One region of the Kitasatospora sp. NPDC087861 genome, then DNA from elsewhere that is predicted to be linked to it. Evidence: riboswitches for the same ligand, from Rfam matches in the RefSeq annotation. Region 1 holds a riboswitch; each other region holds the start of a gene.

Region 1 (7,688 bases):
CCTGGTCCACCGCTCTCCCCAGGTGGTCTGCGCGGTGAGCGATCCGAGCAGCATCGGTCCGGTCGCCCGGGAGGCGGACTTCGTCGCCGAATCCGGCCGCGGACTGCACCTGGTGGAGTCCTTCAGCCGCTCCTGGGGCTGGCACCCGCTGGGCAGCGGCAAGGTGGTCTGGGCCCTGTTCGAGGCGGAGCCGGCCACCGGTTCCGAACTCGGTGGACGGCACCGGCGCTCGGCCTAGCGCCAGGCGGCGCGCGGCCGGCCGAGGAAGGCCCCGGGAGGACCACGCCCCGGGCTCCTCAGGACGGACCGGCGGGCCGGGCGCACGTGCGCGACAGGCCCCGGCGCGACTCTCAGAACGATTCCCCGGACGACTCCCGGGGCAGCCCCCGGACACGCCTCCGGGCCACCTGTCGGCCGAGCCGCAGGACGAACCACCGGACGGGCCGCCGGACGGGCCGCCGGGCCGGCCGCGGTACAGGGTCCGGACGGGTCGCCGGACGGCGCGCGGGTCCACTCGCGGCGCCCTCGCAGGGTTGACCGCGAGGTCGTGGAGCGGCCGCGGAAGAGCCGGGGTCGGAACCGGAACCGGAAAAGACAAAGGCCGTCGCGGTGTCAGCACCCACGACGGCCCCCCGATGGAAGACGGCGGCCGGTCAGACCGCCAGGTGGTCGAACTCCCCGTCCTTGGCCCCCAGCAGCAGGGCGGCGATCTCGGCCCGCGTATAGATGAGCGCCGGACCTTCCGGGAAGCGCGAGTTGCGCATCGCCACATCGCCCCCCGGCAGGGCCGCGAACTCGACGCAGTTCCCCTGGGAGTTGCTGTGCAGGCTCTTCTGCCAGACCACCCCCTTGAGGTCGGCGGCCGCCATCCCGTTGTAGGTGTCGTACGAGCCGTGCGTGTCCTGCGAGTCGTGCATAGAAATCTCCCGAAGAGCTCCGGAGTGGTCGTCCAGCGCGGCGCCCCCGGCACCCGCCGAACGAACGGACCGGCCCCGTACCGGCCCGGCACAACGCCTCACTTGACGTGATGATAGCTGCTGTGCACGTGCATCAGCACGGGACATTGCAGGTGCACGAGGCCTTTCACCGCCGCCCCGAACTCTTCACGGACCCTTCTCCTGACGGTACGTAAACGGACATAGTCGAGTGAATCGCCAGATCTCCGATAACCGGCCGTGAGCGTTTCCCCGCTGAATGTTGATCTTCCGGCGCCGGGAGTCGCACCGCCGTGACCCTCCGTCAAGCGAACCTCAAGCTGTGAGACATCTCACGCGCCACAGTCGCAACTCGACGCCCCGTCGGACACGTCATGGCAACTGGCGGTGACCATCCGAGGCCAGGGGGAGATATGTCCGAATTGCGGGCAAACCACCCGGACGGCACACCGGATGCGCGGCGCACGCACCATGACCACGCGAAACCCGAACGGCAGCCGACTGCAGGCCTGACGGGCCGATGTCCTACGATCTCCGGCATGAGCACCGCAGCCATCCCGGGCGCGCCACTGCCCGTCCGTAGTCCAGGCTCCCGTGCGCGGGGGCGCCACCGCCGCCCCGAGCGCCCCGAGATCCCGGCCGGCTCCCCGGCCCTGGTGCTCGCCGTGCCCGCGACCGCCGGGCCCGAGTCCCGCTCGGTCGTCGAGGAGCTGCTGTCGATCGTCCGCAGCGAGCAGGGCGGCGTCCAGACCGCCGTCGGCTACCTCCCCGGCAACGCCGCCGAGAGCACCGGCGGTGACGAGCACACCGTCGCCGAACTGCTGGCCATGGCCGCCGAGGCCGGCCTGCCCGCACCGGTCCTGGTACCGCTGGTACCCGGCCCGCACGGATTCCTGACCGAACTTCACGCCCTCGCCGCGGAGTACGGAGCGCCCGTCACCGACGTGCTCGGCCCGCACCCGCTGCTCGCCGAGGCCGTGCACGTGCGACTGTCCGAGGCCGGCCTGGCCCGGGCCGACCGCGCCCGGCTGTTCGCCATCGCGACCGCCGCGGACGGCGTGGTGCTCACCACCGTCGGCGGCGAGGACGCCGCCGCGGCGGCCGGCATCACCGGCGTCCTGCTGGCGGCCCGACTGGCCGTCCCGGTCGTCCCCGCCGCGCTCGACGTGCCCGGCTCGGTCGCCGCGGCCGTCAACCACCTCAAGGAGACCGGCTCCCAGCGCCCGGCGCTGGCCCCGCTGGTGATCGGGCCGGAGGCCGACTCGGAGCTGCTCGCCGCGGCCGCCGAGGAGACCGGCTGCCCGTCCGCCGCGCCGCTGGGCGCCTACCCGACGGTCGGCCAGCTGATCGCCTCCACCTACCTGGCCGCGCTGCCCGCACCCTCCCCGGAGGCCGAGGCCGCCGCAGAGGCGGAGGCGGAGGCCGCCGAGGGCACCCACGCCGGTCGCGCCGCCCACGCGGCTCACGCCGCCGCCGAGGGGCCTGCCGACCGGTAACGGACACCACGCGCACCGAGAGGGCCCGGGACGGTAGCGTTCCGGGCCCTTTCGGCTTGTCCCGTACGGGAGTTAAGGGGCGAATGAGAGTAATGTCCGTTCTGTTCGCATTTGTTCGCCGCCGCCTGGCGTACCCCCCGGCTGTCGAGGCGCACCCACACCCCCTTCCCGCGCCTATGCCCTCATGCGACCCGACGCGCCGTCACTCACTCCCTGAAGCTCAGACAGTTACGTACGCCTATAGCGACGTTGCCGAAAAACGGTCATTTCCGATCATGATGGGTTAGGGAAATGGCGCTTCTCACCAAACCGTGATGTGCATCACAGGTGTTTGCAGTTTGAACTTAAGTCTGCTTAACGTGCTCCCCGTTCGTGGCCACACGGACCCAGTTCATCCGCGACGCCGAGTCCTGCCGTCGGATGTCCTGGCAGCGCGAAAACGCATCACGGCAGGAGCGGGGGACCCACAGGTAAGTCGCCCCGGACCGCTCTTCGGAACGGTTCAGGGCTAGGGGTGAAGCCGCGCCCACAGCGCGGCCGGGCAACTCCAGCCCGAATCCGACAGCTCACCTCGCAGGCGTGGGAGAGGACCGCGTCTTCATGCTGCCCACCAACGGCACCCGTCTGTCCAGCCGCACCCGACGCGTGATCGCCGCCATCGGCGTCGCGGGCGTCGGCCTCAGCATCCCGTGCCTCACCTCCGGCACCGCCTCCGCCGCCTCCGTCGCCACCTGGGACAAGGTCGCCCAGTGCGAGAGCACCGGCAACTGGAGCATCAACACCGGCAACGGCTTCTACGGCGGCCTGCAGTTCACCTCCAGCACCTGGGCCGCCTTCGGTGGCACCGCCTACGCCCCGCAGGCCAACCGGGCCACCAAGGACCAGCAGATCGCCGTCGCCGAGAAGGTGCTCGCCTCGCAGGGCCCGGGCGCCTGGCCGGTGTGCTCCGTCCAGGCCGGCCTGACCAAGGGCGGCGCCGCGGCGTCCGTCGACACCGCGGCCGGTTCGACCACCGGCTCGACCGCCGCCAAGCCTGCCGCCAAGCCCGCTGCCCCGGCCGCCAAGCCGACGCAGGACCAGGCCCCCGCCACGAAGCCCGCTTCGAAGCCGGCCGCGCCGGCCCAGGACCAGGCACAGGCCCAGGGCAACGCCCAGGCCCAGGGCGGGGACTACACCGTCGCCGCCGGCGACTGGCTGTCCTCGATCGCCGACAAGAACAACGTCCAGGGCGGCTGGCAGCGGCTGTACGAGCTCAACCGCGGCACCCTGACCGAGGGTCCGGACACCATCTACCCGGGCCAGCGCCTGTCGTTCAAGGACGGCGGCCAGGCGGCCCAGCAGTCGGCGCAGGCCGACCAGTCCGGCTCGGGCTTCACCTGGTTCGACCGCTCGCAGAAGTCCGGCCAGACCTCCAACGGCGGTGCCGTGAACGCCAAGCCGGCCGCGCAGAGCCAGGCCCCGGCCTCGAAGCCGGCCGCCCAGGCGCAGACTCAGGCCCCCGCCCAGACCGCCACCGGCAGCATGGCCGCCGCGGTCTCCTTCGCCAAGTCGAAGGTCGGCCAGGCCTACGTCTACGGCGGCACCGGCAACGGCGGCTGGGACTGCTCCGGTCTGACCCAGGCCGCGCTGCGTGCCGCGGGCGTCTCCGTCCCGCGCGTCGCCGCCGACCAGGCCGCCGCCAGCACCCACGTCTCGCTGGACAGCCTCCAGGCGGGCGACCTGCTGTTCTGGTCCAACAACGGCAAGGACTCCGGCGTCTACCACGTCGCGATCTACATCGGCGGCGGCCAGTACGTCGAGGCCGCCAACCCGAGCTCGGGCGTGCGCCTGCAGACCGTCGCCAACTGGGCCCCGGACTTCGCCGGCCGGGTCTGAGGACGACGGGCGAGCGACAAGGAACAGGTAACAGATGACGGCTGACAGATAACAGATAACAGATTTCATCATCTGTCACCTGTCAGCCGTCGCCCGCCCCCGGGGAGAGTCTGGTCGCTCCTCCGGGGGTTCCGGCGCATCCCGCCCCCGACGACCAGGGGCCATGGTCAAAGCCCGCGCCAGCGGGCATGCTGCTGCTCCGCAGCAGAGGAGGAGTCACCATGGCCCAGGTCACCGTCACACTCGACGCGAACCTCGCAATCGACGCGATGATGCTCTCCGGCACCAAGAGCCCCCAGGACGCCGTCGAACTGGTCCTGCGCGACTACCTGGCCCGCGGCCGCCGCACCGAGACCCGGACCGGCGACGCGCTCGACGGCCGGCGGCTCCCCCAGCGCCCCTCCACGGACCACGAGGGCTGACCCGACGCACCCGCGACACGCGAAACGGGCCCCGGAGAGCAACCGCTCTCCCGGGGCCCGTTCGCCCGTCCTCCGTCTACGCTCAGCGCGCGCAAGCCCCCGTGGACCCGCGCATGACCAGCTCCGGCTGGAACATGAACTCCCCGCGCTGGGCCGCGTTTCCACCGACCTCCTCCAGCAGCGCGTCCACCGCCGCCGTGGCCATCGCCTCGACCGGCTGGCGGATCGTGGTCAGCGGCGGCTCGGTGAAGGCGATCAGCGGCGAGTCGTCGAAGCCGACCACCGACACGTCCTGCGGCACCGACAGCCCACGCTGGCGCACCGCGCGGATCGCTCCGAGCGCCATCATGTCGCTGCCGCACACGATGGCCGTGCACCCCTTGTCGAGCAGTGCGCCGGCCGCCGCGTGCCCGCCCTCCACACTGAACAGCGTGTGGTGGACGAGGTTCTCGGCCTCCTCCCCGCCCAGCCCGAGCACCTCGCGCATCGCGGCCGTGAAGCCCTCGATCTTGCGCAGCACCGGGACATACCGCCGCTGCCCGACGGCCAACCCGATCCGCTCGTGCCCGAGTTCTGCCAGGTGCTGGACGGCCATCCACATCGCGGCCCGGTCGTCCGGCGAGATGAACGGCGCGTCGATCCGCTCGCTGTAGCCGTTGATCAGCACGAACGGCACCCCGCGCCCGGTCAGCCGGGCGTAGCGGTCGTGGTCGGCGGTGGAGTCGGCGTGCAGCCCGGAGACGAAGACGATGCCCGCCACGCCCCGGTCGACCAGCATCTCGACCAGTTCGTCCTCGGTCGACCCGCCCGGGGTCTGGGTGCACAGCACCGGGGTGTACCCGTGCCGGCTGAGCACCTGCTCGATCACCTGGGCCAGTGCGGGGAAGATCGGGTTGCTCAACTCCGGCGTGATCAGCCCGATCAGGCCGGCGCTGCGCTGGCGCAGTCGGGTCGGCCGCTCGTAGCCGAGCACGTCGAGCGCCGCCAGCACGATCTGCCGGGTGGCGGCGGAGACGTTCGCCTTGCCGTTGAGTACGCGGGAGACGGTGGCTTCGCTGACCCCCGCCTGCGCCGCGATGTCTGAGAGTCGCGCCGTAGTCACGGTCCCAGAGCCTATTGCAACCACGTCAGACCGCCCACCAGCCGGTGCTGTCCGGTGCGAGCACCGTCTCGTCGCCGTCCGCCACCAGCTCCACCGAGGAGAGCAGCAGCTTTCCGGGCGCCGCTATCCGGACCGGCTCGCCCGTGGCGTTCACCGTGCAGACGAAGGAGCCGCGGCGGAACGCCAGGGTGCCCTCGGGGCCGTCCAGCCACTCGACGTCCGTCCCGGCGCCGAGATCGGCCTGGGAGCGGCGGACGGCGAGCGCGCTGCGGTACAGCTCCAGGGTGGACTCCGGGTCGCCGGTCTGCGCCTCGACGCTCAGCGCGGCCCACTCGGTCGGCTGCGGCAGCCAGGACGGCCCGCCGGCGACCGGGCCGAAGCCGTACGGGGCCTCGGTGCCGGACCACGGGATCGGGACGCGGCAGCCGTCGCGGTAGCCGTCCTGCCCGGCCTTGCGGAAGAACGACGGGTCCTGACGGACCTCGTCCGGCAGGTCGGTGACGTCCGGCAGGCCGAGTTCCTCGCCCTGGTAGATGTACGCCGAGCCGGGCAGCGCGAGCATCAGCAGGGTGGCGGCGCGGGCACGGCGCAGGCCGAGCTCGCGGTCGCCGGGGGTGCGGATCTGGGTGCCGAGGCCGGGCGGGTTGGCGAAGCGGGTGGCGTGCCGGGTGACGTCGTGGTTGGACAGCACCCAGGTGGTGGGGGCGTCGACCGGACGCATCGAGTCGAGCGAGACGTCGATCACCTCGCGCAGCGCGGCGGCGTCCCAACCGGTGCCCAGGTACTGGAAGTTGAAGGCCTGGTGCAGTTCGTCGGGGCGCACGTAGTTGGCGGTGCGCTGGACGGTCGGAGTCCACGCCTCGGCGACGCCGATCCGCTGGCCCGGGTACTCGTCGAGGATCCGGCGCCAGCTGCGGTAGATCTCGTGTACGCCGTCCTGGTCGAAGAACGGCATGACATCGTTGCCGAGTAGCTTGAGCTGGTCCGAACCGCCGAGGTCGGGCAGGCCGGGGGCCTTGACCAGGCCGTGGGCGACGTCGATGCGGAAGCCGTCGACGCCCATGTCGAGCCAGAACCGCAGGATCGAGCGGAACTCGTCGGCGACGGCCTGGTTCTCCCAGTTGAAGTCGGGCTGCTCGGGGGCGAACAGGTGCAGGTACCAGTCGCCGGGGGTGCCGTCCGGGTTCTCCGTGCGGGTCCAGGCCGGGCCGCCGAAGATGGACTCCCAGTCGTTGGGCGGCAGTTCGCCGTTCTCGCCCTTGCCCGGGCGGAAGTGGTAGCGCTCGCGCAGCGGGGACGCGGGGCCCTCGCGCAGGGCGCGCTGGAACCACTCGTGCTGGTCCGAGGAGTGGTTGGGGACGAGGTCGACGATGATCCGCAGCCCCAGCTGGTGGGCGTCCCGGATGAGCGCGTCGGCGTCCAGCAGGGTGCCGAACATCGGGTCCACGGCGCGGTAGTCGGCGACGTCGTAGCCGGCGTCCGCCTGCGGCGAGGCGTAGAACGGCGAGAGCCAGACCGCGTCCACACCGAGGTCGCGCAGGTACGGCAGGCGGCTGCGGATGCCGGGCAGGTCGCCCATGCCGTCGCCGTTGGAGTCGGCGAAGCTGCGCGGGTACACCTGGTAGATGACCGCGTCCCGCCACCAGTCTCTGGACGCCCCGCCCGTCGCAGGAGCCGGGGTGACCGCCTCGTGAGCGGTGGCGTCGGCGGCAGGCCGGGAGGTGTCGGCCAGGTTCTGGGTCATGGACGGTATCCCTTGGGGACTAGAGGAGCGAGGAGCGTTACGACTTGGAGGCACCGGCGGTCAGACCGGTGACCAGGTGGCGCTGCACCAGGTAGAAGAAGACCGAGGACGGGA
Region 2 (7,688 bases), on a different contig from region 1:
AGCCCCGAGGCCATCCCGGCGACCCGGCCGAGCCCGTGCGAGATGTACCCGTAGAACGCCCCGGCCGCGGTGATGTGCCGGGCCATCGCCACGTACCCGACCGAGAACACCGTGAGCACCACGGTCGCCAGGACGTACGCGGCGGGCGCGCCGACGCCGTTGCCCTGCCCGACGACGATCGGCAGGTTGCCGGTCATCGCGGTGATCGGGGCGGCGGTGGCGATCGCCATGAACACCACGCCCACCAGGCCGACCGAGTCCGCCTTCAGCCGGTCGACCCCGCCTCCCCCGGTCTGCCCGTCGACCGTTTCCCCGCTCCGGACGGCCATCCGTCCTCCTCCGCGCGCCATGGCTCCACCGCCCGCCGAACCGCCGGGCGCCGACTGCCCGACAGCATCGGGGCGCGGCGAGAGGCCTCGCAAGAACAGATCGTCGGACCGGTCGCGGGCAGGTTGACGCCCTGTTCGGTTCCACTCACCCGCGCTCGAACGAGCCTGCCCGGAAAGGGCGTCGGCCGAAAAAGGCGTTGATCGGAAAGGGCGTCGGCCGGAAAAGGCGCTGGCCGGCCCGGCACACGAGAGAGGTCTCGTGTGCCGGGCCGGCCTGGGCGTGTCCCGCGCCCATGTCCGCTGCCGCGGCGATCACCCGGTCGAGCGGTCACCCGACATGACCATCCCGGGAGGTCGTTCCGCCCGTAGCAGCGGTGGCTTCTCAAGCGGTACGGGTCAGAGCGCGACGCCGTGGGCCCGCAGGTAGGTGACCGGGTTGATGTCCGAGCCGTACTCCGAGCCGTTGCGGATCTCGAAGTGCAGGTGCGGGCCGGTCACGTTGCCGGTCGCGCCGGAGAGGCCGATCTGCTGGCCCACGGTGACGGTCTGACCGATCTTCACACCGATCGAGGAGAGGTGCGCGTACTCGGCGTAGTGGCCGTCGGAGAGCTTGATCTCGACCTCGTTGCCGTAGGCGCCGCCGTTGCCGGCCTTCACCACGACACCGTTGGCGACGGCGCGCAGCGGGGTGCCGGTGGAGGCGACGAAGTCCTGGCCGGTGTGGTGGCCGGAGGCCCACATCGAGCCGGCCACGCCGTAGGCGGTGCCCAGCTTCGGGTTGGCCAACGGCGCGACGAAGCCGGACGTGGCGGCGACCGGGGTGGCGGTGACCGCGGCGACCGGCGCGGCGGTCTGCACCTGGGTCTGGAGCTGGGCGGACGGCTTCGCGGCCTCGGTCCGGACCTCCAGCTGGGCCTTCGGCTTGGCGGCGGTGTCCGAGGCGGCCGGAGCGGCCGGCTTGGCCGGGGCGGTCGCAGCGGCGTCCGAGGACGGCGCGGCAGCGGCGGCCTGGCCGGCGATCGCGAGCTGCTGGCCCGGGAAGATCAGGTTCGGGTTGCCACCGACGACCGTGCGGTTGTGCGCGTACAGCGCCTCCCAGCCACCGTCGACGTGCTTGGCGTCGGCGATCTTCGACAGGGTGTCGCCGCTGACGACGCGGTAGCTCGCCTGCGCGGGGGCCTGGGTGGCGGGAGCGGCACTGGTCGAGGTGGTGCTCTGCGCGACCGGGGCGGCCGGGACGGTGTAGGCCTGGGCGCTCATCGCGGTGACGAGCGGGAGGGCGAAGGAGGCACCGGTGACGGCGGTGGCGATGCCGATGCGGGCGGCGCGGGGCAGGGCGATACGACGAGCCTGAGCAGGCATGGGATTTTCCTCTCCGACGCCTGCGAGGTGAGCTGTCGGGTTCGGGCTGGAGTTGCCCGGCCGCATGCGCGGCTTCACCCCTAGCCGGCCCTGGATCCGGTCACGCGAGAGCGTGCCGTTCCGGTCCGGCGACTTACCTGTGGGTCCCCCGCTCCTGCCGTACAGAGTTCAGTTCGAACCACCGGACAGCGGCAGGACTCGGCGTTCCGCCCGGAGGATCCGTCCGGGCTGGCCGGGCGGTCGCTGAACTAAAACCCATCCATTCGAGTGAAGCAATGTCGATCACTTGAACCGGCAACCACTGCGCGGACCACGGTGACCCTCCGCATGATCCGCCGCACTGTACGTGCACAATCCATTCACCCGGCGCCACTGATCCACGACGCTGCGCCCATCCCGCCAGCACAGCGCACCCGGCCGCTCACGCACCGCCCACCATCAACACACCCCCCGGTGACCCTTGTCACGTACACCCCACTGGGCGCAGGATCAGGCCGTGACCACCTCTGAGGCCGGCAACCTGCGTCTGGGCACCGCGCAGGGCCGCTGGGTACTTCTGGCGACGGTGCTCGGCTCCAGCATGGCGCTGCTCGACAGCACCGTGGTGAACGTCGCGCTGCCCCGGATCGGCGCCGATCTCGGCGCCACGCTCGCCTCCCTGCAGTGGACGCTGAACGCGTACCTGCTCACCCTGGCCGGGCTGATCCTGCTCGGCGGCGCGCTCGGGGACCGGTACGGCCGGCGCCGGGTGTTCCTGATCGGCGTGGTCTGGTTCGCCGCCGCCTCCGCGGCCTGCGCCGCCGCCCCGGACATCCAGGTTCTGATCGCCGCCCGCGCCGTCCAGGGCATCGGCGGGGCGCTGCTCACCCCCGGTTCGCTCGCCATGCTGCAGGCCGTCTTCCACCCGGACGACCGCTCGGCGGCGGTGGGTCTGTGGTCGGGCCTCGGCGGGGTGGCGGCCGCGGTCGGCCCCTTCGTCGGCGGCTGGCTGGTGGACGGCCCGGGCTGGCGGTGGATCTTCCTGCTGAACCTGCCGCTCGCGGCCGCCGTGGTCGCGGTCACCTCCCGCTTCGTCCCCGAGAGCCGGGACGAGAGCGCCGTCGGCCGCTTCGACGTCCCCGGCGCGCTGCTCGCCGCGCTCTCCCTCGGGGCGATCACCTACGCGCTCACCGCTGCCGGGGAGGGCCTGTCCCCCGCCGTCTGGATCAGCGGCGCCCTCGGCCTGCTGTTCGGCGCGGCCTTCCTCACGGTCGAGCGCCGCACCGCCGAGCCGATGCTGCCGCTCGGCCTCTTCTCCTCCCGGCTGTTCACCGCCGTGAACCTGGTCACCCTGTGCGTCTACGCGGCGTTCAGCGGGGTGTTCTTCCTGCTGGTGGTGCAGCTGCAGATCGTCGCGGGCTTCTCCCCGCTGGTCTCCGGCCTCGCGCTGATCCCGATCACCGTGCTGATGCTGACGCTGTCGGCGCGCGCCGGGCGGCTCGGCAAGCGGATCGGCCCCCGGATCCCGCTCACCGTCGGCCCGCTGCTGTGCGCCGCCGGGGTGCTGCTGATGCTGCGCACCGGCCCCCACTCCTCCTACTGGGCGGACGTGCTGCCCGCCGTCGCGGTGATGGGCTGCGGGATGGTGCTGCTGGTCGCGCCGCTGACCGCCACCGTGCTGGCCGCCGTCGAGGTCCGGCACGCGGGCATCGCCAGCGGCGTCAACAACGCCGCCGCCCGCGCGGCCGGGCTGCTCGCGGTCGCCGCCCTGCCCGCGTTCGCCGGGCTGAGCGGCGACGCCTACCGGGTGCCGTCCGCGGTGGACTCCGCCTTCCACACCGCGATGCTGATCTGCGCCGGGCTGCTGGTCACCGGCGGGCTGACCGCCTTCGCCACCGTCCGCGGCAACGTCCTCGCGCCGGCGGACCACCCCGTAGCCGAGCCGGACTGCGAGTGGTCCTGCGGCACCACCCCGCCGCTCGACCCGGGCCATGTGCGCACGGAAGAGGGCCCCACCACCGGATCGGCGGCAGGGCCCTCGGCCGGCTGAGGCACCGGCTGGAGTGCTGGCTGAAAGACCGTCAGAGAATGTCGCCCGGCGCGTACTTGGCGGCCTCCGGGTAGGCGGCCGCGACGGCCTCCACCTGGCGGACCACCTCGGCGACCTGGGCACCGGCCGCGCCGGTGAAGGACAGCCGGTCGGCCAGCAGCGCGTCCAGCGCGGCCCGGTCCAGCGGGATCCGCTCGTCGGCGGCCAGCCGGTCCAGCAGCTCGTTCTCCCGGGCGCCCGCACGCATCGCCAGGGCGGAGGCGACGGCGTGCTCCTTGATGACCTCGTGCCCGGTCTCCCGGCCGACGCCCGCGCGCACCGCGCCCATCAGCACCTTGGTGGTGGCGAGGAACGGCAGGTAACGGTCCAGCTCGGCCTCGACCACGGCGGGGAAGGCCCCGAACTCGTCGAGGACGGTCAGGAAGGTCTCCAGCAGGCCGTCGAAGGCGAAGAAGGCGTCCGGCAGCGCGACCCGGCGCACCACCGAGCAGGAGACGTCGCCCTCGTTCCACTGGTCGCCGGCCAGCTCGCCGGTCATCGAGGCGTAACCGCGCAGGATGACGGCCAGGCCGTTGACGCGCTCGCAGGAGCGGGTGTTCATCTTGTGCGGCATCGCCGAGGAGCCGACCTGGCCCTCCTTGAAGCCCTCCGTGACCAGCTCGTGGCCGGCCATCAGGCGGATGGTCTTGGCCAGGCTGGACGGCGCGGCGGCCAGCTGGACGAGGGCGGTGAGCACCTCGAAGTCCAGCGAGCGCGGGTAGACCTGGCCGACGCTGGTCAGCACGTTCTCGAAGCCGAGGTGCCCGGCGACCCGGCGCTCCAGCTCGGCGAGCTTGTCGGTGTCGCCGCCGAGCAGGTCCAGCATGTCCTGGGCGGTGCCGACCGGGCCCTTGATCCCGCGCAGCGGGTAGCGGGCGATCAGCTCCTCCAGGCGGCGGAAGGCGACCAGCAGCTCGTCGGCGATCGACGCGAAGCGCTTGCCCAGGGTGGTGGCCTGCGCGGCCACGTTGTGCGAGCGGCCGGCCATGACCAGCTCGGAGTGCTGGGCGGCCAGGCTGGCCAGCCGGACCAGCACGGCCACCGTACGGTCGCGCACGTGCTCCAGCGACTGACGGATCTGCAGCTGCTCGACGTTCTCGGTCAGATCCCGGGAGGTCATGCCCTTGTGGATCTGCTCGTGGCCGGCGAGTTCGCTGAACTCCTCGATCCGGGCCTTCACGTCGTGGCGGGTGACTCGCTCACGGGCGGCGATCGAGCCGAGGTCGACCTGGTCGATCACCCGCTCGTAGTCGGCGACGGCGTTCGCCGGCACCTCGACACCGAGGTCCTGCTGGGCCTTCAGGACGGCGAGCCACAGGTGGCGCTCAAGGACCACCTTGTGCTCGGGGGACCACAGCTGGGCCAGGGTCGCCGAGGCGTACCGGGAGGCCAGGACATTGGGGATCTGGGACTTCGCGCTCACGCTTCGCAAGCCTAACAGCCGAGGTCAGCCGGAACGTCGGCGCATCGGGTAGGCTGGGTCAATTGAGCGACCGTCAGGTGACGCTCGACAAACTTCTCACCGCGAGGATACCACACCGATGCATGGACTTCCAGCGGAACCGCCCCTCGCCGCGGCGCTGCGCGCCGAACAGGCCCACCTCACCCGGCTCTACGCCCGGTTGGACAGCACCCGCGCGGAGGCCCGCCGCACCCGCGACGGCGCCCTCGACGGGGCCGGCGCCGGCGGCACCCACCAGGCCCGGCTGGAACGCGAGGTGCGCGCCCGCGAGGCCACCCGCCGCGCCGCCCGGCTCGACGCCGTCGAACGCGGCCTCTGCTTCGGCCGCCTCGACCAGCGCGACGGCACCGTCCAGTACATCGGCCGCACCGGCCTGAGCGACGACGCGTACGAGCCGCTCCTCCTCGACTGGCGCGCCCCCGCCGCCCGGCCGTTCTACACCGCCACCCCCGCCCGCCCCGGCCCCGTCGTGCGCCGCCGCCACCTGCACACCCGTGGCCGCACCCTCACCGGCCTGGACGACGAGGCGCTCGACCTCGACCGGCTCGACGAGTCCGGCCGCCGCACCCTGGTCGGCGAGGCCGCCCTGCTCGCCGCCCTCGCCCGCGAGCGGACCGGCCGGATGGGCACCGCGGTCGCCACCATCCAGGCCGAGCAGGACCGGGTGATCCGCGCCCCGCTGCCCGGCGCCCTGGTCGTCCAGGGCGGCCCCGGCACCGGCAAGACCGTCGCCGCCCTGCACCGCGCCGCCTACCTGCTGTTCACCCACCGCGCCGCGCTGGAGCGCCGCGGCGTCCTGGTCCTCGGCCCCCACCCCGGCTTCCTGCGCTACATCGACGAGGTGCTGCCCGCCCTCGGCGAGACCGAAGTGGTGCTGCGCACCGTCGGCGAGCTCTTCCCGGGCGTCACCGCGACCCGCAGCGACACCGCCGCCACCACCGTCGCCAAGGGCGGCCGCTGGATGGCCGGGGTGCTGCGCCGGGCCGTCGCGGCCCACCAGTCGGCCCCCGCCGGCGGCCTCGACCTCGGCGAGGGCCTGCGGTTGTCCGCCCGCGCCTGCGCCGAGGCCCGGGACGCCGCCCGCGGCCTGCGCCTGCCGCACAACCGGGCCCGCGCGTACTACCTGCGCACCCTGCTCGACGCGCTCGCCGTCGCCCAGGCGCTCGCGCTCGGCCGCCCGTACGACGACGAGGAGGCGCACTACGCCCCGCGCGAGCTGTGGGCCCGCGAGGACGTCCGCGCCGCGCTCGACCCGCTCTGGCCTCGACTCACCCCGGAGCAGCTGGTGGAACGGCTGCTCACCGACCCGGGCCTGCTCGCCTCGGCGGCGCCCGACCACCACGACACGCTGCTCCGCCCGCCCGGCGGCCCCTGGACGGTCGAGGACGTCCCGCTGCTCGACGAGGCCGCCGAACTGCTCGGCGACACCCGGCCCGCCGACCGCCCCGAGGACGACCCCGACGAAGCCGAACTCTCCTTCGCCCAGGGTGTGTTGACCATCACCGGCCAGACCGGCGACGCCCTGCTCGACCCGGCCCTGCTGGCCGGGCGTTTCCACCACGACGGTCCCCACCGCTCGACGGCCGAACGCGCCGCCGCCGACCGCACCTGGGCGTACGGCCACGTCGTCGTGGACGAGGCGCAGGAACTCTCCGCGATGGCCTGGCGCACCGTCCTGCGGCGCGTCCCGACCCGTTCGCTCACCGTCGTCGGCGACCTCGCCCAGACCGGCTCGCCCGCCGGCGCCCGCAGCTGGGCCGAGATGCTCGACCCGCACCTGCCCGGCCGCTGGCGCGAGACCCGCCTGACCGTCAACTACCGTACGCCGGAACCGATCATGGCACTCGCCGCCGCCGTCCTGCGCACCGCCGCACCCGACCGGCAGCCGCCCGAGTCGGTCCGCCCGGGCGCCGAGCGTCCGTCCGCCGTCCATGTCCCGGACGCCGGGTTCGCCGCCGCCCTCGCCGAACTGCCCGCCCCCGCCGGCACCTTGGGCGTGATCGCGCCGGACGACCTGGCGGGCGACCTCGGCGCGCTCACCGTCTCGGCGTGCAAGGGCCTGGAGTTCGACGCCGTCGTGGTGGTCGAGCCGGCCGCCATCCAGGCGCAGTCCGCGCGGGACCTCTACGTCGCGCTCACCCGCGCCACCCGCACGCTCACCCTGCTCCACCACCGCCCACTGCCACCGGCGATCGCCGAGGTGCTCTGACCCCGGCCGACCGGGCGTGGCGCGGCGCGCTACTGGGCGGTGCCCGCCCGGCCGGCCAGCACCGGCAGCACCTGCGCACAGATCGAGTGCAGGGCGATCCGCTGCTCGTCGGTCATCGCCTCGAAGGCCTGGTGGGTACGGGCCATCTCGCCGCGGATGCGGTTCAGGATCTCCCGGCCCTCGTCGGTGATCACCACGATCTTCACCCGGCGGTCACCGGCCGCCGCCTCCCGGTGGGCGAGGCGCAGCGACTCCAGC
Region 3 (7,688 bases), 200 kb from region 1:
GGCCGGCACGGTCTGGCTGTGGCCAAGACTCGCCAGGCAGACCTGGCAGGCGGTGCTCGGCCGGATCGGCGCGCTGCTCGCCACCCAGCTCACGGTGCTTGCCGCGCTCGGCCTGGTGGCGAACAACTACTTCGCCTTCTACAGCAGTTGGGACGACCTGCTGGGCACCGGCGAAACCGGCCCGGTGGTGATCCACAACAAGGCGGACGCGTCCGGTCGGCTGCTCGTGGAGACGATCGGCCACGCCTCCGTCAAGGGCGGCGGCGCGATGGGTCGCGAGCCGAGCCAGTCCGGCGAGATCCGCAAGGTGCGGATCGACGGTGCGGCGAGCCGGCTGTCCACCGAGGGGTACGTCTACCTGCCGCCGCAGTACTTCCAACCGGAGTACGCGCAGCGGCAGTTCCCGGCGGTGATCGTCAGCACCGGCTTCCCCGGGCTCGCCGAGAACCTGATCACGCGGTTCAACTACCCGGGCGCGGCGCTCAAGCTGCTCCAGGAGGGGAAGATGCAGCCGACCGTCATGGTCATGGTGCGCCCCTCGCCGGCCCTGCCGCAGGACACCGAGTGCGAGGACATCCCGGGCGGAGCGCAGTCCGACACGTACTTCACCAAGGACGTCCCCTCGGCGATCCAGGCGAGCTTCCGGGTCTCGTCCGACCCGCAGGCCTGGGCCTTCATGGGCAACTCGACCGGCGGCTACTGCGCCCTCAAGTTGGCCATGCGCCACCCGGACGTCTTCCCGACCGCCGTCGCGCTCTCCGCCTACTACGACGCCGCCGACGACCCGACCACGGGCGACCTCTTCGGCGGCAGCAAGCAGCGCCGCGACGAGGCCAACCTGATGTGGCGGCTGAAGAACCTGCCGCAGCCGAAGGTGTCCGTGCTGCTGGCCGGTACCAAGAAGGGCGACGGCAACTACCGGCACGACACCGAGGCCTTCGTCGACGCGGTGCAGGCCCCGATGAAGGCCTCCTACAGCATGCTGGAGAACGGCGGCCACAACTTCGAGACCTGGAGCGCCCTGCTGCCGTCCTCGCTGGAGTGGCTGTCCCAGCACCTCAAGGTGCCGAACCAGACCGTCTGAGCAGACCCGAGCAGTTCCAGCGGACCCAGCAGACCCAGCAGACCCAGCAGACCCGGTGGACCCAGTGGATCTAGTGGATCTAGCTGATCCGAGCGGATCAACGGGCAGGCAAGGCCGACAGCAGGGGACCAGCCCCGGGGCGCGGGAGCGGCGAGGCTCAGACCACCCGCTCCAGCGTCCCGGTGTGCAGCTCGCCGACCCGGCCGCCCTCGCCCTCGTACGTCCAGAAGGCGCGCACCGTCAGTCGGCCGAGGTCCATGACGTGGCTGACGGTGATCCCGCTCTGCTCCGTCCAGCTGATGAAGTAGATCTCCGGTGCCACCTCGGCGACGTGCAGTAGCACGTCCTCCCACTGGCCCGCCGACTCGCCGAGGCCCTCCCAGCGCAGCCGCCGGCCGTCGGCCGAATAGGTGTTGCGGAAGGCCGCGCCGTTGTCGGCCCGGAAGAGGTAGGTGCGGCCGGCGAAGGCGGGCAGGGGCGCGGTCATGGTGGGGCGGTACCTCGTTTCCGTGAGGCCGTGCACGGCGGTCTTGTGCACTGCGGAAGATGTCGGACCTCCAATTTATCCGACCCGGTGAGCCGAGCAGGCGCGCCCGTGGGCAGTGCGCCACGGCACCGGCCGCCACCGTGCCGGCCTCCGGGGTGTATGACCGGCACCTGGGCGCCCGCCGCGGGCCGGTCCTACCGTCCACCCCCATGAGACGCACCCCCACGAGCGCCACCCCCACGAGACCCGGAGCGCCGAGACCCCGCACGCCGAGACCCGGCACGCCGCGCCGCACCCCCACCGCGCTGTCCGCCGTCCTGCTCACCCTCGCCGCCCTCCTCCTCGGCACCCCCACCACGGCCCAAGCGGCCGCCACCGCGCAGGCCGCCACCGCGCAGACCTCCGCCGCCCAAGCCGCCGCCGCCCCCCTCGCCCTGGAAGCCACCTTCCCCGCCCCCGGCAACGGCTGGGCCAAGGTCGAGCGCTACCTCGACACCACCCCCGGCTTCCGCGCCGAGCAGTACCCGGCCGACGGTCGCGGCGACCAGGACGGCGCCCGCCGAACGTACTTCGGCGGCACCGGCGAGCCCTACTCCGGCCGCTTCCTGCTGTACTCCGCGACCGGCTGGGACGCCGGCGGCCGCCAGACCCCCGTCCTGCTGGTCCACGGCGCCAACGACAACGTCGACCGCGCCTGGGCGAACCCGGCCGAGAGCGGCACCTGCGGCGCCTCCGCCTGCCCGTCCACCGGCCTGGCCCAGTACCTCGCCGGCACCGGCCACCGGGTGTTCGCCATCGGCTTCGCCCACAAACAGGGCGACAACCTGCTCCAGGCGCAGACCGTCGGCGACGCCGTCGCGCTGATCCGGGCCCGGCTCGGGGTCTCCCAGGTGGACGTGGTGGCGTGGAGCAAGGGCGAGGTCGCCGCCCGGGCGTACGTGTCCTCGGTGCGCCCGTCCTGGGGGAGGGCGTACGCGGGCGACGTGCGCCGCCTGATCGCCCTCGGCGGGCCGAACGGCGGGCTCGACTACGTGTACGCGCACGGCTGGTCCTTCGACCTGGCCGCCTGGCCGGCCTGCGGCGGCACCGCCAACGCGCCGTCCCCGCACCTGTACATGACCTGCTACGGCACGTACACCGCGCAGCCCTGCCTCGGCGTGCTGCCCACCGGCGGCCACGACTGCTACCCGGGACAGCGTCAGCTGCTCGCCCGCTGGGACGGCCGGTACGGGGTGGACGGCACCTCCCAGGACTGGTGGACCACCTACTACGGCGGCCAGGGCTTCTACACCTCCGGCCAGGGCATCCAGGCGGCGATCGACGCCGGGTCGCTGATCGCGCCGCTGCAGCAGGCCGGAGTCCCGGCGTCGGTGCGCACCTACCTGCTCGCGGGCGGGTCGGCCGACATCCCGGGCGTGCTCAACGAGAACCGGGGGCCCAGCGACGGCATCGTGTTCACCGCGAGCGCCCTGGACACCACCGGTGTCGCGACGATCGGCGGCACCCGGCTGCTCGCCGGTCTCAACCACCTGGAACTCGCCTGGGCGCCGGAGGCCGAGAGCCAGGTCGACGGCTGGCTCGACTGATCCCTTGGTCCGCTGATCCGCTTCCGATCCGCTGCTTCCCTGGTCCGCCGATCCCTTGATCGACCCCAACGGATCCACCACACAGCGTCGTTGATCGACACCACTGTGAGCTGTGCGACAACCGACCCGGCCGGGTTGTCCGTTCACGTACGGTCTGCCTAGCCTGCAACGGTCGTTCGCTCTCGCGGACTCCGCCGCCGGGACGCCGAGTCCTGTCCACCCGCCGGTCGGCAATCGAGCACCACAACGGACAGGAGCGGGGGAACCAAGGTCAGCGCCCGGCCCGTACGCTCCCGCGTGCGGGCCGTGGCTAGGGGTGAAGCCGCTTCCACCGGCGGCCGGGCCACCTCCGCCCGAATCCGACAGCTCACCTCGCAGGCGTCGCAGAGGACACTCCCATGCACCAGCCTGCCCGTCGCCGCGCGCCGCGTCACGCCCGCCCCTCCCGCCGGGGCCGCAGCGCCGCTCTCGCCGCCACCGGAGCGTTCGCCATCACCGGCGCCGGACTGTTCGGCCTGCCGGCCGTCACCGGTGCCCAGGCCGCCACCGCTCCGACCGTCACCCAGGACCGGCTGGCCCCGGCGACCATGGTCGCGACCAAGGCCACCACCGCCTCGCTGACCCTGCACTCCTCGGCCTGCTTCACCGCGAAGACCGTCGGCGTGGGCGTCCGGGACGCGTCCGGCGCCAACCTCGACTTCCCCGGCAACGCCTCCAACGCGCGGATCTGCCCGAGCGGCCTGAACTTCACCAGCGGCGCGCGCACCCTGCCGGCCGGGACGTACACCCAGTTCGGCTTCTGGCAGGACCTCGGCGGGGCCTGGCACAACCTGCCCTCGCAGCAGCTCGTGGTCTCCAACGCCCCGGCGCCGACCTCGACTCCGACCCCGGCGCCGACCGCGACCGCGACCGCGACCTCGACCCCGGCTCCGACCGCGACCTCGACCCCGGCTCCGACCTCGACCCCGGCTCCGACCGCGACCTCGACCCCGGCTCCGACCTCGACCCCGGCTCCGACCGCGACCGCCACCCCGAAGCCGACCGCCACCCCGACCCCGAAGCCCTCCCCGACGAGCAGCCCGAGCGCCACGGCCAGTCCGTCGCCGAGCACCCCGGTCTCCCCGGTCGCCGGCAAGTCGCTGACCTGGTCCGACGAGTTCAACAGTCCGATCAGCTGGGGTTCGCGCTGGGTCGGCGACAAGACCAGCTCGTACAAGTACGGCAACCACAACCCGGACGACAACAAGCTCGACTGGCTGAACAAGAACAACGTCAGCGTCGCGAACGGGGTCGCCACCTTCACCGCCGCGCCGAGCGGCAGCACGCTGGAGAACGGCAAGCAGGCCTGGAACACCGGCTTCCTGACCACCGAGGGCTCCAGCGAGGGCTTCCAGGTCAAGACCGGCGACTACGCCGAGACCCGGGTCAAGCTGCCGTCCGGCTCCGGCGCCTGGCCGGCCCTCTGGACCTGGAAGAACGGCAACGGGGAGGTCGACTCCTTCGAGTACCACCCCGACAACCCGAACCTGCTGGAGCTGACCAACCACGTCAACCCCGGCAACCCCAAGTACTACACCGACGCGAGCGCGATCGCGAAGGACCAGTGGGTGACCATCGGGACGTATTACGGCGCCACCTCGGTGGACTGGTACGTCAACGGCGTCAAGGTCTTCTCGGACGGCAAGGGCGTCGGCGCCAACTGGTCGGCGTACCTGATCCTCAACCTGTCGGTCGGCGCGGGGCAGTACCACCCCGCGCCGCAGGGGACCGCCCCGATCACCTTCGCCGCCGACTACGTCCGCGTGTACCGGTAACCAGTAATCGGTAACCGGGTGCCGCTACCCGCGAACCGGTGACCACCGCGTACCGGTGACCGCCGGCCGGGCCCGGTCAGGAACCGGCAGCCGTCTCGACCACCGTGAGGTCGAACGGCTGCCGGTTGTTGCGCTCGTTCCGGTCGTCCGGGCTGCGCACCGCGACCGCGCCGCCACCGAGCCGGCCGACCGGCAGGCCCGGGTCCAGCCGGACCGGGACGAGCGCGGTCGCGGTACGCAGCGGGGGCAGGCCGGGCCCGAAGACGCACCGCACCTCGCGGCCGTCCCGCAGCACCTTGCAGTCGGACGGGAAGTACGGGCCCTCCGGCGTCACCCCGTCCGGTAGCGTCACCACGACCGTGAACGGCGAGGCGGTGGTGTCCGGGCCGCCGTTGGCCACGAACGCGTGGACGGTGGTGGTGCCGCCGGGCGGAGCGGCGTCCGGGTCCATCCGGACCACCTCCAGGTCGGAGTGCGACGGCGTGGCGGCGACGCTGACGTCCACCGCCGGCCGCGGCTCGGGCCGCCGCAGCGCCCAGGACGGGCCGGCGGCCAGCGTCGCCGCCGCGCAACCCGCCGCCACGGCCGCGACGAACCAGGCCCCGCCGAACCCCCGGCGCACCGGTTCCCCGTACGTCGACTCCCCGTACGCCGAACTGCCGAGCGCCGCGTGGCCGCGACCGGATTCCCCGTAGCCCCAGTCCCCGCAGGCGCCCACCCGGAAGCCGCCGTCCCGGAAGCCGCTGTCCCTGAGACCGCCGTCCCTGAGACCGCCGTCCCCGTGTCCAGAACAGCCGCGCCCCGCATCGCTGCGCTCCATCGCCGCTCACCCGTGCCCTTGCGTTCCGGCGGCCCGCGCCGTCGCGGGCCGCGTCCGCACCAGGGTGGCCGAGCCGCCACCGGGGGTACGGCGCAACCCGCCCGCCGTCCGCCCGAACGGGCGAACCCGCGCACGGGAAGTCGACCGGTCCGACGTCCCCTGCAGCAGCGTCGTTCTGGCGAGGCGTCAGGGTGCGAGGACCTGCCCCAGCCGGGTCGCGATGTGGTGCATCACCGGCACCAGCGAGGACGCGCCGGTCTGCTCCTCCAGCGCCCGGATGCGGGCTTCGGGGCCGGACACCGACAGGGCGGTGGGCGTCGGTGCGCCGGGGACGGCGAGCGCGATGCAGCGGACGCCGATCTCCTGCTCCTGGTCGTCGACCACGTAGCCGCGCTCGCGCGCCTCGGCGAGCTGCTGCAGCAGCTCCTGCGGGTCGGTGACCGTGTACTCGGTGTGCGCGGGCAGCGGGTTGGGGCCGAGGATGGCGCGCGCCTCGTCCTCGGGGAGCTGGGCGAGCAGCGCCTTGCCGACGCCGGTGCAGTGCGGCTGCACCCGCCGGCCGACCTCGGTGAACATTCGCATCGAGCGCCGCGACTGCACCTGCCCGACGTACACCACCTCGCCTCCCTCCAGTACGGCCAGGTTGGCGGTCTCGCCGGTGGCCTCCATGAGTTCGGCCAGGTACGGGCGGGCCCAGCTGCCGAGCAGTCGTCCGGCCGTCTCGCCGAGGCGGATCAGCCGGGGGCCGAGCGTGTAGCGACGCGCGGTGTCCTGGCGGACATAGCCCTGCTGGACGAGGGTACGAACCAGACGGTGGATGGTCGGCATCGGCAGGCCGGAACTGGTGGAGAGCTCGCTGAGCGTGGCCACGCCGCCGGAGTCGGCCAGCGCCTCCAGCAGCTGGAAGGCGCGCTCGACGGACTGCACGCCGCCGGTCGCGCGGTCCGTGCTTGTCGTCGATGCTGTGTCGGGGGTCGGAACCACCGGCGTTCCCTTCGCTGTCGGGGAGGAGTAGAGTCCCGGCGATCACATCAACAAACCGTTGAAATTCTGTATCGCGGAAACTAGTCTCCACCTTACAGAATCGAACTCGCCGACAGGTGGGTTCCGATCAAGGAAGTTCCCACCGGAGCTCCCTTCGCCAGGCTCAACCGCTTAGGAGTGTCCTGCCCATGGCTACAGATCAGGGACCCGTCGGCGCCTCCCCTGCCGCTCCGGTCGTCACTGTCGCCGGTCCGCGCGTCCACCGGGCGGAGGAGGTGCTCACTCCGGAGGCGGTCGCCTTCGTCGTCGGCCTCCATCGCGCCTTCGAGGGCCGTCGGCAGGAACTCCTGGCCAGGCGGAAGACCCGCCGTGCGCAGATCGCCGAGGCCGGCACGCTGGACTTCCTCCCCGACACCGCCGACATCCGGGCCGGCGACTGGAAGGTCGCCGAGGCGCCCCGCGCCCTCCAGGACCGCAGGGTCGAGATCACCGGCCCCACCGACCGCAAGATGGTCATCAACGCCCTCAACTCCGGCGCGCGGATCTGGCTCGCCGACTTCGAGGACGCCACCTCCCCGACCTGGGAGAACGTGGTCAGCGGCCAGATCAACCTGATCGACGCCTTCGAGGGCCGGATCGACTTCACCACCCCCGCCGGGAAGGCGTACGCCCTCAAGCCCGCCGCCGAACTCGCCACCGTCGTGGTCCGTCCGCGCGGCTGGCACCTGGACGAGAACCACCTGCTCGTCGACGGCGCCCCGGTCGCCGGAGCCTTCCTCGACTTCGGCCTCTACTTCTTCCACAACGCCGCCCGGCTGCTCGCCAAGGGCGCCGAGGACCCCAACTCCGGCCCGTACTTCTACCTGCCGAAGACCGAGAGCCACCTCGAAGCCCGGCTCTGGAACGACGTGTT
Region 4 (7,688 bases), on a different contig from region 1:
GCGCCCGCGCTCGGCGGGGAGGGCTCCGCGGTGCCGTTCGCGGCGGCGCTGGTGCTGTACTTCCTGGTCTTCGGCTTCCTGGCCGGCTGGCTGGTGACCCGGCTCGCGCTGCCGCAGGTGCTGAACGACGCCGACCAGGCGCTGGACCTCTTCCTCGCCGGGCAGGACCGCGACCGGCGGGGCGACAAGGTGGGCGCCGACGACCTGCGGGTCCGGGCGATGCAGCACCTCGGGCTGCTCGGCGGCAGCGCGGAGCAGCCGGGCGCGCTGGCCGCGCAGCTGCCGCCCGCGTCCTCGGCGTCGTCCGGGCCGGACGGTGTGGTGGCCGAGGTCCGCTCGACCGCGCGCCGCTCGGCGCTGAACGCCGACCAGGTGCGGGCACTGTACGCGGACGGCTCCGAGGGCCGGCGGATCCAGGCGCTCGCGCTGATGCAGGGCGACCCGTCGCTGGCCGACCTGCCGAGCGTGCTGGACGCGATCGAGCGGCCGCGCTCCGGCTTCGAGCAGTACCACGCGCTGCTGGCCGCCCGGGGCCTGCTCTCCCGGCTGCCCGGCGCCGAGGCGCAGCGGCTGCGGGACGCGGTGGCCAGGCAGTTGATGCTGCCGGAGGGGATCCCGTACGGGTCGGACCGCAGCTGGCTGGCGGAGAAGATACTGTCCCGGCTGGAGGCGACGGCCTTCGTTCCGGTGCAGTCGACGGCGCCGGACCCTGCGGGGACGGCCACCGCGCAGACGCCCCCGGTGGCGGCTCCTTCGGCGGAGACGCCCCTGGTGGAGACGTCTTCGGCGGCGCCTCCGGTGGAGAACGGCTAGACGGTGAAGCGCAGTTCGGGCCGGTCCCAGGTGATCCGGCCCCGGGCGGGGGAGGTGCCGACGCGCTCGGCGCCCATCCGCAGGTAGAAGCGCTCGGCGGGCGGGTGGGAGACCACCTTGACGGCGGTGATGCCGGCCTCGCGGGCGCGCTCCAGCATGTGCGCGATCAGCTGCTGCCCGACGCCTCGCCCCTGGGCCGGGTCGGCGACGAACATCAAGTCGAGTTCGGCCGGTTCGCGGATCAGGGCGTAGAAGCCGAGCAGGTGGTCGGTGGCCGGGTCCGAGGCCAGGGACACCTCGTGCCGGGCGATGTACTCGGGGGTGACCCGGTAGCCGTCGATCATCGCCGCGTAGTCACCGCGGTAGGTGGCGGAGTCCTGGATCAGCTCGGTGAGCCGGTCGGCGTCGGCCGCTCGGGCGCGCCTGACAGTCGTTTCGATCACGCGTTCGAGTATAGTGGTGAAGTGACCTAGCAGCCATTACATTCCGAGGGTGTCCCGACGTCGGCGGTCGGCTGCCCGCAGGACCAGGACGCGGCGGGTGCGGCCGTCCTCGGGGCGGGGGAAGCGGCGGATCTCGCTGGCGACACAGTGCTCGCCGAGCGCGTACCGCAGTGGGTCGAGGTGGCAGCAGCGGCGGCCACGACCGTCGTGCAGCGGTTGGACGCGGACCTCGCCGTCCGGGGAGGTGACCCGGACCAGTTCCAGCAGGGCTTCCAACTGCCTCTCGGGGCCGAACACTTCGGGGTAGGCGAAGATCAGGTAGCCGCTCAGGGTGAGCGCGAAGGCGCCGTCCGCGAACGGCAGTCGGGGCAGCGCAGCGGCCACGTACTGCTGGGGGTGCGCGGCCGAGTCGGCGGCGAACAGCCGGCGGGCGCGGTCCCAGCTGCGCAGGTAGCGGTCCGACCGGCAGGGGCGCGGCGCCGGGTACAGGTGCGGGCGGGCGACCAGCGCGGCGGCCATCGACGCCCGGGCGGCCAGCGCGTGGGCCGCGACCTCGGGCACGGGGAGCGCGTACGCCGGGTCGGCGGCTATGACCCGGCAGCCGAGTTGACGCGCCTCGGCGGCCAGGCCGGCCGCGCCGCCCGGACAGTCCAGCAACGGCCCTGGCAGCGTGGCGAGTTGGGACCGGGTGAGGTCGAACAGGGCGCAGTACTCGTCCAGCGGACGGGAGGTGACCAGGATGTCCCGGCCCACGGCGCTCGGGTCGGCGGGGGTGTGTACGGCGGACACCCGGCCATCCGAACACGGGCCGGCCCCGCCCGCATCCGGAGTACGTCCGGGGCGCGGGTGGGGCCGGTGGGGCCTTCGGGTTCAGCGGGTTCAGCGGGTTCAGCGGCCGAGCAGGCCACGGGCGGCGGCCCGGTTCACGTTGGTCAGGCCCCGGACCAGCTGCGCGGTGAAGAGCACGAGCAGGATCCCGGTCAGTGAGAACGCGGCGATCTGCCAGGCCCCCTCGACGTAGTAGAGGTGCCGGACGTGGTCGCTGTCGTAGAAGTCGAAGAGCCGGTACCCGCGCCAGGTGGTGAAGGTCGGGAACACCCAGTGGTAGAGCGGATACAGCGCCATCGCCCAGCCGAGCACCAGGAACACCAGCGACAGGGCGAAGCTGAAGATCGCCCACGGGAGCATCACCACCTGGTACAGCACGGCCTTCCACCCGGCCGCGTCCGCCAGGCGCGCGGTGATCGCCCCCCAGGCGCCCTGGCGGACCTGGCGCACCGGCGCCGGGCCGGGCACGTCCAGCGCCAGCATGCCGCGGGCCCGGGCGCGCTCCAGCCGGCCCATGCCGCGGGCGGCGGAGGTCAGGGCGGCCAGCACGGGCACGCCGAGGACGGTGACGAAGGTGCCGATCCCCACGCAGAACAGGGTGGTCGCGAGGGCGAAGCCGACGATCGCCACCGGCAGACCGGTGAGCGTGTAGCCGATCTCGCGGTAGTAGTGGGCGGAGAACGGCGCCCACCAGACGGCCGGCGGCTGCTCGGTCCGGTGGGCCCGGGTGGAGCGCTGGTCGTCGCCGTAACCGCCGAGGACGTCCCACTCGCGGTCCAGCGTGCTTCGGCTGCTGATCATGTCCCGGCCTCGGTCCCTCGTTCTCGGTGGCTGATGCTCCCAGTCTGGCCGGACGGCGAGCCGGGGAGGATCCGGAGGCCTGGCGGATCAGGGGTGGGGTTAACCCCCGGGCCGGTCTCGGGTCCGCCTCGGGCGGGGCGGGCGGTCTGCGCGGGTGGTCGGGGACGGTCGTCGGGGAGGGTGGTCGGGGAGGGCCGGGCAGGGAGAGCCGGGCGGCCGTCCCCGCGGGTCGTCAGCCGTCCGCGCCCGGCCACTCGTCGGCGAGCAGCGAGTACAGGTGGGAGTCGGACCAGACGCCGCCCTTGCACAGGTCGTGCCGGACCCGCCCCTCCCACTGGAACCCGAGCCGGGTGAGCACCTTGGCGGAGGCCGCGTTGTCCACGTCGACCCGGGCGGCCAGCCGGTGCAGCCCGAGGGGGCCGAAGGCGAGGTCGCAGAGCAGCCCGGCGATCTCGCCCGCGTAGCCGCGGCCCCAGACCTCGCGGTCCAGCACGTAGCCGAGGTGGGCGGAGCGGTACCCGCCGAGAGTGAGGGAAGCGTGGGCGATCGGCGCGGCGTCCGCCGGGTCCTCGGCGTCGGCGCGCCGGGTGACGGCGAGCCGGTAGGTGTCCCGCTCCGGCGCCATCGCCTCCTCCAGGTAGAGCTCGATCTGGTCGGCGCAGGTCTCGCGGTCGCGCGGATCGAAGGGGAGGTACCGGGTGACCTCCGGGTCACCGAACAGCGCGTACAGCGCGTCCACGTCACCGGGGGTGTGGTGGTACTCGCGGATGGCCAGGCGGGGGCCGGTGAGTCGGACGGGGACCATGGCAGCCGACCCTACCCCCGGCCAGCGGCTACCGTTCGAGCTATGAACGACGAAGACCTGCGACTCGCCCCGCGCACCAGGGCCGCCGACCTGCTCGCCTGGGCGGCGGCGCAGGACCGCGCCCCGGTGGCCGAGGCGCCGCTGCGCGCGGTGCTGGCCCTGCTGGAGCTGGGCGAGGGCAGGATGCACGACGGCTGGCCCGAACTGACCTCGACCGCGGTGGAACACCTGCTGTACGAGCGGCTCTACCTGTACGTCCAACCCGAGCCGGAGGCGGACCCGCTGGCGTACGGCGCCGCCGTGCGGCTGGTGGTCGACCACCAGCGGGCGGCCAAGCGCCTCAACGCCAAGCGCCAGGAGCGGCTGCACGCCGAGGCCGAGTGGCAGGGCGAGGTCGCGGCCGGGCTGCTGCGCCGCGCCGACCTGGTGACCTGGCCCCGGCTGTACGCGCTGCTGCTGCACGCGCACGGGGTGGACGTCGCGGACGAGGCCGAGGTCCGGGCCTGGCTGGCCGGATTCCGGGAGCTGACGCAGGACGAGCGGCTGGCCGCGTTCGCCGCGCTGGGGCAGGCCGGCTGGTTGGACGAGGTGGACGAGCAGGGCTGGGGCCCGGCCCGGGTGCTGTCGGTCGGCATGGCCACCGATGGCGCGCGCCGGCTGCTGGAGCAGGGCCTGATGCGGCGCAGCTACCGCAACCTGGCCGAGCTGACCGCGCTGGGCCGGCCGATGCCGGACGAACTCGCCGGGGACTTCGGGGAGTTCGAGGACGCGGCGGCGGAGGCGGCGCTCGACCTGTACGGGGAGTGGACGGCGCCCGGGCTGCCGCGGCTGCTGGTGACGGAGTTCCCGGACCTCGCACCGGAGCCGGGGCAGGAGGAGATCGACACGTATCTGGCGGGGCTGGCGCAGGAGTGACGTGTGCAGGAGTGACGTGTGCGGGCGCGGCGTGTCTGAGCCCGGCGCGTCCGGGCGTGATGTGACGGAGCCCCGGCCGCGCGGTGTGCGGCCGGGGCTTCGCGGGTGCGTCAGGGGTTGAGGCCGCGCTGCTGGAGCCAGGTCTCCGGGTCGACCGGGGCGCCGCCGCCGGGGCGGACCTCCAGGTGCAGGTGCGGGCCGGTCACGTTGCCGGTCGCACCGACCTTGCCGATCTGCTGGCCGGAGCCGACCTTGCCGGAGCCCTTGATGATCGAGGAGAGGTGGCAGTACCAGATTTCGGTGCCGTCGGGCAGCGTCTCGACGATCCGGTAGCCGTACGAGCCGGACCAGCCGGCCGAGGTGATGGTGCCCTGGCCGACCGCGTAGACGGGGGTGCCGGTGTCGGCGGCGAAGTCCAGGCCGGTGTGCAGGTGGGCCCAGTAGCGGGCGCTCTGGCCGTAGTGGGCGGAGAGGTTGTAGTCGCGCACCGGCAGGGTGAGGGCGGCGGCCTTGGCCCGCTCGGCCTCGTCGGCGGCCCGCTTGGCCTCGGCCTCCTTGGCGGCGGCCTTGGCCTCCGCCTCCTTCGCGGCCTGCACGCGGGCGCCCTCCTCGGCGGCGGTGCGCTGGCTGTCGGCCTGCTGCTGGATGCGGGCGGCGAGCGCGAGGCCGGGGTCGGCGGAGAGCGCGACCGGGGTCTCGTCCGGGGCCTCGATGGCGGGGGCGGCAGCCGGGGTGGCGGAGGCGAAGCCGGTGGCGCCCAGGGTCGCGGCGACGGCAGTGACGCCGAGCAGCGGGGAGGCCCCACGGGTCTGACGCGGCATCCGGTGCCGGTTGGTCTCGACGTCCGGGCCGGAGTGCTCGGGGCTGTCCGAGCCGGGGTGGTCGAGGAGCTGGGTACCGGCTGCGGGGCCGGCCGGGTGTGCCGGGGTGTGCGTCGACGCCACGGAGGCGCGCTCCTTTCCTTCCTTCGCGCCTACCGGGTTAGCTGACGGGTTCGGAGCAGGAAGGTCTCCTACGGCCGGGCCGGAGCCCTGCCGATTCACCCCAAGGAACGTGGTTCCCCGGCTCCCTGACCTGCCCGGAGGCCGGCCGGCGGGATTAGGCGACGGCGCACGGTGCCGTCTGGGTACGGCGTTGACGACCGCGCTGCGTTATCAAACGTTAATCCTAGGAGGCCCTGATTCCAAGCCGTTCGCTCGGGACGACCGGAGACGGGCGGGGCAATCTGGGACACGATGGGCGTTTTGCGACCCTTGACCACCATTGACGCCACCTAACATGATCGGACGTCAACGAACGACCCCCCACCTGAGTACTCCTACTCATGTGCGGCCCGGCCGCGCCGCCGCATTCTGGCGCCATGAACGCACCGATGCAGTCACGCACGACGGCCGCGTACCACCTCCAGGCCGTACTGTCCTTCGCGCTGTCCGGCAGCGCCCTCGCCGTCGGAATCGCCTACCTGCCGGTCGGCGGCTGGACCCGGGCCTTCCTCGGCATCGGCCTCCTCTACACCGTCACCTCCTCCTTCACGCTGGCCAAGGTGATCCGCGACCGGCAGGAGACGAACGAGATCGTCACCCGGGTGGACCAGGCCCGGCTGGAGAAGCTGCTCAGCGAACACGACCCGTTCAAGGTCGAGGGGGCCTGAGGGGCGGACTCCGAGGGTCGGCACTCCGACTGCCTGCCGAGAGCTTGACGGCTAAGGCTATTAGCCTTAGCTTTATGGCTATCGGCAGAACGGCCGATGACCCGCACCGGCGGTCCCAGGAGGCCCACCATGAACGCCACCAGCGCCCCCAGCACCCAGTACCTCGACGTCCACGGCGGCCGGATCGCCTACGACGACACCCGGCACGGCGAGGGCACCCCCGTCGTCCTGCTCCCCGGGATGCTCGACACCCGCGCCGCGTACCGGCACCTCCGCCCCCTGCTGACCGCCGCCGGCCACCGGGTCGTCACCATGGACCTGCGCGGCTTCGGCGAATCCTCGATCGTCTGGGACGACTACTCCCCCACCGCCATCGCCGCCGACGTCCTCGCCCTGCTCGACCACCTCGGCATCGAGCGCGCCGTCCTGGTCGGCAACTCCTACACCGGCGCGACGGTCGTCAAGGTCGCCGGGGACGCCCCCGCCCGCGTCGCCGGCATCACCCTGCTGGACGCCTTCATCGAGAACCCGCCGCCGAACGCCCTGATGCGCGGCGTCGTCCGTGCCATGGGCGCCGCGCTCGTCCACTGGCCCGCCTTCTGGGGCCTGTACCACCGCAAGCTCGCCTTCCCCGGCGCCAAGCCCGCCGACTTCGACGCGTACGTCGACGGACTCGTCGCCGCGCTGCGCACCCCCGGCCGCAAGACCGCCACCCGCGGGCAGGTCGCCGGCGACTCCGCACCGGTCGGCTGGACCGAGGCCGTCCGCTGCCCGGCGCTCGTCGTCATGGGCAGCAAGGACCCCGACTTCCCCAAGCCGGAGGTCGTCGCCGACCGGCAGGCCTCGGCGCTGGGCGCCCGGAAGGTGATGATCGAGGGGTCCGGGCACTACCCGATGGCCGACAACCCGCAGGCCACGGCCGACGCCCTGCTGCCCTTCCTCGCCGAACTCGCCTGAGCCGACCCGGCCCCGCCGCCCCTTCCACCGGAGAGACCGCACCCATGCCCCGAGTAGGACTGACCCCCGACCAGGTCGTCGGCCACGCCCTCGCCCTCATCGACGAGCAGGGCCTCGACGCCCTCACCCTGGCCGCCGTCGCCGCCCGGGCCGGGGTCGCCACCCCGTCGCTGTACAAGCACGTCAGCGGCGGCCTCGCCGAACTGCGGCGGCTGATCGCCGTCCGGGTCACCGAGGAACTGGCCGACCGGCTCGCCGAGGCCGCCGTCGGCCGCAGCGGGGACGACGCCGTCGCCGCCGTCCTGCGCGCCTACCACGCGTACGCCACCGAGCACCCGCACCGCTACACCGCCCTCCCCCAGGCCCCGCAGCCCGACGACGACCTCACCCACGCGGCGGCCCGGCTGGTCGGGGTGATCATCGCCGTCCTGCGGGAGTACGGCCTCGACGGCGCGGAGGCGATCCACGCCGCCCG

What was found. Region 1 has a riboswitch for cyclic di-AMP ahead of ACIOJE_RS10845 (transglycosylase family protein). Riboswitches for the same ligand answer to the same signal wherever they lie in the genome.
Region 2: linked by a shared signal. The riboswitch ahead of ACIOJE_RS24570 (LysM peptidoglycan-binding domain-containing M23 family metallopeptidase) and the one ahead of ACIOJE_RS10845 (transglycosylase family protein) in region 1 are both predicted to bind cyclic di-AMP.
Region 3: linked by a shared signal. The riboswitch ahead of ACIOJE_RS09985 (hypothetical protein) and the one ahead of ACIOJE_RS10845 (transglycosylase family protein) in region 1 are both predicted to bind cyclic di-AMP.
Region 4: linked by a shared signal. The riboswitch ahead of ACIOJE_RS23230 (M23 family metallopeptidase) and the one ahead of ACIOJE_RS10845 (transglycosylase family protein) in region 1 are both predicted to bind cyclic di-AMP.

What each region holds. Positions count from the first base shown of each region.
Region 1 is NZ_JBIUUS010000005.1:317,455-325,142, reverse strand. It holds gene ACIOJE_RS10860 (ATP-binding protein) at 1-238, shown strand, start outside; gene ACIOJE_RS10855 (DUF397 domain-containing protein) at 654-917, opposite strand; gene ACIOJE_RS10850 (hypothetical protein) at 1,475-2,431, shown strand; cyclic di-AMP (ydaO/yuaA leader) riboswitch at 2,862-3,024, shown strand; gene ACIOJE_RS10845 (transglycosylase family protein) at 3,011-4,306, shown strand; gene ACIOJE_RS10840 (hypothetical protein) at 4,528-4,728, shown strand; gene ACIOJE_RS10835 (LacI family DNA-binding transcriptional regulator) at 4,811-5,830, opposite strand; gene ACIOJE_RS10830 (glycoside hydrolase family 13 protein) at 5,856-7,574, opposite strand; gene ACIOJE_RS10825 (sugar ABC transporter permease) at 7,612-7,688, opposite strand, start outside.
Region 2 is NZ_JBIUUS010000018.1:32,616-40,303, reverse strand. It holds gene ACIOJE_RS24575 (APC family permease) at 1-329, opposite strand, end outside; gene ACIOJE_RS24570 (LysM peptidoglycan-binding domain-containing M23 family metallopeptidase) at 726-1,691, opposite strand; cyclic di-AMP (ydaO/yuaA leader) riboswitch at 1,694-1,875, opposite strand; gene ACIOJE_RS24565 (MFS transporter) at 2,188-3,720, shown strand; gene purB (adenylosuccinate lyase) at 3,752-5,191, opposite strand; gene ACIOJE_RS24555 (HelD family protein) at 5,301-7,430, shown strand; gene ACIOJE_RS24550 (MarR family winged helix-turn-helix transcriptional regulator) at 7,460-7,688, opposite strand, start outside.
Region 3 is NZ_JBIUUS010000005.1:115,516-123,203, forward strand. It holds gene ACIOJE_RS09970 (esterase family protein) at 1-1,084, shown strand, start outside; gene ACIOJE_RS09975 (MoaF-related domain-containing protein) at 1,242-1,571, opposite strand; gene ACIOJE_RS09980 (esterase/lipase family protein) at 1,781-3,157, shown strand; cyclic di-AMP (ydaO/yuaA leader) riboswitch at 3,387-3,553, shown strand; gene ACIOJE_RS09985 (hypothetical protein) at 3,556-4,971, shown strand; gene ACIOJE_RS09990 (hypothetical protein) at 5,048-5,791, opposite strand; gene ACIOJE_RS09995 (IclR family transcriptional regulator) at 5,978-6,775, opposite strand; gene aceB (malate synthase A) at 6,964-7,688, shown strand, end outside.
Region 4 is NZ_JBIUUS010000016.1:180,626-188,313, reverse strand. It holds gene ACIOJE_RS23260 (hypothetical protein) at 1-813, shown strand, start outside; gene ACIOJE_RS23255 (GNAT family N-acetyltransferase) at 810-1,256, opposite strand; gene ACIOJE_RS23250 (hypothetical protein) at 1,293-2,045, opposite strand; gene ACIOJE_RS23245 (sensor domain-containing protein) at 2,145-2,885, opposite strand; gene ACIOJE_RS23240 (GNAT family protein) at 3,118-3,690, opposite strand; gene ACIOJE_RS23235 (hypothetical protein) at 3,733-4,605, shown strand; gene ACIOJE_RS23230 (M23 family metallopeptidase) at 4,716-5,549, opposite strand; cyclic di-AMP (ydaO/yuaA leader) riboswitch at 5,562-5,720, opposite strand; gene ACIOJE_RS23225 (YiaA/YiaB family inner membrane protein) at 5,978-6,256, shown strand; gene ACIOJE_RS23220 (alpha/beta fold hydrolase) at 6,386-7,213, shown strand; gene ACIOJE_RS23215 (TetR-like C-terminal domain-containing protein) at 7,258-7,688, shown strand, end outside.